DNA from 2 places in the Mesorhizobium sp. M0028 genome. Region 2 is predicted to be linked to the other one. Evidence: riboswitches for the same ligand, from Rfam matches in the RefSeq annotation. Region 2 holds a riboswitch; the other holds the start of a gene.

Region 1 (2,396 bases), on a different contig from region 2:
AGCTGGAAGAGACCCCGTCCGGCGCCTGATCGGCGCCCCCCGCTCACCTCTGTTCGGTCAGCCCTATCCGGCGGCTCTCAGCGCTTGCTCGATATCTTCGAGCAGATCGTCGGTATCTTCCAGGCCGACGGAAAGCCTGAGCGTGCCCGGCCCGATGCCGAGCTCGGCGCGGGCCTCATCGGTCAAGTTCTTGTGTGTGGTCGTCGCCGGATGGGTGATCAGGCTCTTGGCGTCGCCGAGATTGTTGGAAATCAGCACGATGTCGAGCGCGTTCTGGAAAGCAAAGGCCGCCTGCTTGCCGCCCTTCACATCCAGGCAGATCAGCGTTGAGCCGCCCGACATCTGCTTCTTGACCACGGCCGCTTGCGGGTGGTCGGCACGGCCGGGATAGATGACACGGGCGATTTGCGGGCGCTCGGCGAGGAAATCCGCTATGCGGCCGGCACTTTCCGTCTGCTGGCGGACGCGTAGCGGCAGCGTCTCCAGGCCTTTCAGCAGGGTCCAGGCATTGAAGGGCGAGAGGCTGGGGCCGGTGTGGCGGAAATAGTCATGCAGGTTCTCGTCGATCCATTTTTTGTCCGACAAGATAACGCCTCCAAGGCAGCGCCCTTGGCCGTCAATATGCTTCGTTGCCGAATAGACGACGATGTGGGCGCCGAGCTGCAAGGGTTTTTGCTGCAAGGGCGTGGCGAAGACATTGTCAACGATCAGCCTGGCGCCGATCGAGTTGGCAAGTGCCGCGACGGCGGCGATGTCTACCACCTCCAGCGTCGGATTGGTCGGGCTTTCCAGGAAGAACAGTTTGGTGTTCGGCTTGACCGCCTGTTCCCAGTTGGCGACGTCGGTGCCGTCGACCAGCGTTGCCCCGATGCCGTATTTCGGCGCCAGCGTCTCGACCACCCAGCGGCAGGAGCCGAACAGTGCGCGCGCCGCCACGATATGGTCGCCCGCCCTGGCGCTGCACAGCAGCGCTGCCGTCACCGCCGCCATGCCGGACGCCGTAGCGCGCGCGTCCTCGGCGCCTTCCAGCGCGCACATACGCTTTTCGAACATGTCGACCGTCGGATTGGCATAGCGCGAATAGATGAAGCCCGGCTCCTCCCCCTTGAAGCGGGCTTCCGCCGCTTGCGCCGTCTCGTAGACATAGCCTTGGGTGAGATACATCGCCTCGGAGGTCTCGCCGAAGCCGGAACGCAGCGTCCCGGCATGCACGAGTGCGGTCTGAGGCTTCCAGTCGCGCTTCTTGGTCATCATTCTATCCAAACACCAAAAATGGTCCAAACAACAAAAAACCGGTCGCGAAAGTCGCAACCGGTCCATATGGCCTTGCGGCCCGACGGTCCTTTAGCGACTTGTTTAACGTGGCTGCAAGCCGACCGGCCAAATCACCACGGGATAACGAGCTTTAGACCCGCACCACGCTTGCGTCAATTGCCGGCATGATTAAGACGGTTGTACCAAGCAGGTGCCAAAGGCGTCCACGGTTTGTGGCAAGGACCTGTGACGAAACAAGACCTCGCCCGGTGTTCGAACGGAGCCAGACCCTTGCGGCAGACAGGCATTCTTCCCGATCGGGATATTTCCGCGCTGTTCCAGACGGGCGCGCTGAAATCGCCGCGCGCGCTCGATGCCGACCAGATCCAGCCGGCCAGCCTTGACCTCAGGCTCGGCGACAAGGCCTGGCGCGTGCGTGCTTCCTTCTTGCCCGGCCCCGACCACAGAGTTGTCGACAAGCTCGACCGGCTGAAGTTGCACGAGATCAACCTCGCCGAAGGTGCCGTGCTCGAAACCGGCTGCGTCTACATCGTGCCACTGCTCGAAAGCCTGGCGCTGCCCGCGCATATTTCGGCTTCGGCCAACCCGAAGAGCTCGACCGGGCGGCTCGACATCTTCACTCGGGTAATGACCGACCGCGGCCACGAGTTCGACAAGATCGCCGCCGGCTATGAAGGCCCGCTCTATCTGGAGGTCAGCCCGCGCACCTTCCCGATCGTCGTGCGCACCGGCTCGCGGCTGTCGCAGATCAGGTTCCGCACCGGCAATGCGCTTTTGTCGGAAAGCGAACTGCACGACCTGCATCGCGCCGAGATGCTGGTCGCCACCGAGCCGCCCAACATCTCAGGCGGCGGCATCGCGTTGTCGATCGACCTCGACGGTGACAAGGACGGGCTGGTCGGCTATCGCGGCAAGCACCACACCGGCCTGGTCGACGTCGACAAGCGCGCCGCGCAGGATGTCGTCGATTTCTGGGAGCCGCTCTACAAGAGCGGTGCCGGCGAGCTGGTGCTCGATCCGGACGAATTCTATATCCTGGTGTCACGCGAGGCGGTGCATGTGCCGCCGCTCTACGCCGCCGAAATGACGCCCTTCGATCCGTTGGTCGGCGAGTTTCGCGT
Region 2 (2,396 bases):
TGAATGACCGACAGGCCGCGCGCCACGCATTCGTTGACGCCGCGCTGCGACAGTTCCAGCCCGCGGCCGTCGACCTTCTTGGTCGCCTGCAGCAATTCGAGCAGCAGGCCGTCGCCGGAACCGACGTCCAGCACCCGCGACTGCGGCGGGATGAGATCGGCGACGACTTCGAGGTCGACGCGCTGGGCGCGGTTGACGCTCATGGGCTCGCCTCCTGCCTGGCGCATGGTCCTGATCCGAAAAGTCTGCAACTTTTCGGGGCCATGCGCTGATGCCTGGCGCATGATCCTGATCCGAAAAGTCTGCAACTTTTCAGGGTCATGCGCTGATGCCTGGCACATCGTCCTGATCCGAAAAGCGTGCAACTTTTCGAGGTCATGCGCCGAGCCCTCTAGCCCGGGCCGCCGAGGCGATGAAGCCTTTGATGGCGGCGAACAGTTCCGGCTCGTCGAGCAGGAAGGCGTCGTGGCCGCGGTCGGTCTCGATTTCGACGAACGATACCGAGGCGCCGGCCGCGTTCAGCGCGTGAACGACCGAGCGGCTCTCCTCGGTCGGGAACAGCCAGTCGCTGGTGAAGGAGACCAGGCAAAAACGGGTCTTGGTGCCGGCGAAGGCATCGGCCAGCCGGCCGCCATGGTCGGCGGCGAGATCGAAATAGTCCATCGCCCGGGTCATGTAGAGATAGGAGTTGGCATCGAAGCGATCGACGAAGGTCATGCCCTGATGGCGCAGATAGCTCTCGATCTGGAAGTCGGCATCGAAACCGAAGGTCAGCGCTTCGCGGTCCTGCAGGTTGCGGCCGAACTTGCGGTGCAGCGCTGCTTCCGACAGATAGGTGATGTGGGCGGCCATGCGCGCCACCGCCAGCCCCTTTTCCGGTCGCTTGCCGTGCTCGAAATATTTGCCGCCATGCCAGTCGGGGTCGGCCATCACCGCTTGCCTGCCGACCTCGTGGAAAGCGATGTTCTGCGAGGAATGGCGGGCGCCGGTGGCGATCGGCAGGGCCGAGAAGACGCGCTCGGGATAGCTGGAGGCCCATTGCAGCACCTGCATGCCGCCCATCGAGCCGCCCAGCACGCTGAACAGCTGTTCGATGCCGAAATGCTCGACCAGCATCAGCTGCGCCCGCACCATGTCGCGGATGGTGATGATCGGCAGGTCGAGCCCGTAAGGCTTGGCGGTTGCGGGATTTGTCGAGGCGGGGCCGGTGGAACCGAGGCAGCCGCCGATGACGTTGGACGAGATGACGAAGAAACGGTCGGTATCGATGATCTTGCCGGGGCCGATCAGCACTTCCCACCAGCCCGGCTTGCCGGTCACCGGATTGGTGTTGGCGACATGCTGGTCACCGGTCAGCGCATGGCAGACGAGAATGGCGTTGGAGCGCGCGTCGTTGAGCGTGCCATAGGTCTGGTAGGCGATCTGGAACGGCGACAGCAGCGTGCCGGCGTCGAGCTTGAGCGGCTTGTCGGCGCCGAAACGCAACACCGGGCTCGACGGCTGGTCGGCCTCGTTGTTGGTTTTTCGCGCGCGCAAAGCGACCATCACATCTCCTTGCCCGGCCTTCAGTTGTCCGCCGGTCCGGGCAACAACCAGTCAGGGCAACAAAAAACCGGCCATGCCTTCGCAAAGCCGGTTACAAGATGCAAACGGCCCTTTAGCAAGTTGTTTAACGTGGCTGCAAGCCGACCGGCCAAATCACCACGGAACTGTCGCTGCTCTTCTAGGACTGACGCATGGCTTCGTCAACGGCAAGTTATTGATCCCGAATTGCCGCCCCTCGACATTCCGGGCCACGGCTTGTATTTCCGCTGCGGCTTCCGGATGGAGGCTTCCTCGACGGATTTCATGGAATGAGCCAGACACCGGATCAGACACGTCCAACGCCCCGCGCCGGCATCATGGACATCGAAGCCTATGTGCCCGGCAAGAGCGCGGCGCCTGAAGGTGTCGTCAAAGTCCACAAACTGTCGGCGAACGAGAACCCGCTCGGTCCTTCGCCAAAGGCGATAGAGGCCGCGCGCGCGGTCGCCGACAAGCTCGCGGTCTATCCCGACGGCAGCGCCAGGCGCCTGCGGGAGGCGATCGCCGACGTGCACGGGCTCAATCCGGCGAACATCGTCTGCTCCAACGGTTCCGACGAGATCCTGGGCCTGCTTGCGCAGACCTACCTCGCGGCCGGCGATGAAGCCATCATCACCGAACACGGCTTCATGGTCTACAAGATCTACATCCAGTCGGCCGGTGCCGTCCCGGTAACGGTCAAGGAGACTGATGAACGCGCCGACATCGATGCGATCCTCGCCGCGGTGACGCCGCGTACCAGGATCATCTTCCTTGCCAATCCGAACAACCCGACCGGCACTTACGTGCCGTTCCAGGAGGTGCGCCGCCTG

Evidence for each region. Region 2 has a riboswitch for S-adenosylmethionine ahead of metX (homoserine O-acetyltransferase MetX). Riboswitches for the same ligand answer to the same signal wherever they lie in the genome.
Region 1: another riboswitch for S-adenosylmethionine. It lies ahead of NKJ93_RS27705 (O-succinylhomoserine sulfhydrylase); the one in region 2 lies ahead of metX (homoserine O-acetyltransferase MetX).

Annotation. Positions count from the first base shown of each region.
Region 1 is NZ_JAMYVG010000022.1:24,454-26,849, forward strand. Features, by position in the region: gene NKJ93_RS27700 (ceramide glucosyltransferase) at 1-29, shown strand, start outside; gene NKJ93_RS27705 (O-succinylhomoserine sulfhydrylase) at 64-1,254, opposite strand; SAM riboswitch at 1,325-1,402, opposite strand; gene NKJ93_RS27710 (2'-deoxycytidine 5'-triphosphate deaminase) at 1,546-2,396, shown strand, end outside.
Region 2 is NZ_JAMYVG010000013.1:79,123-81,518, reverse strand. Features, by position in the region: gene metW (methionine biosynthesis protein MetW) at 1-203, opposite strand, end outside; gene metX (homoserine O-acetyltransferase MetX) at 376-1,545, opposite strand; SAM riboswitch at 1,638-1,715, opposite strand; gene hisC (histidinol-phosphate transaminase) at 1,854-2,396, shown strand, end outside.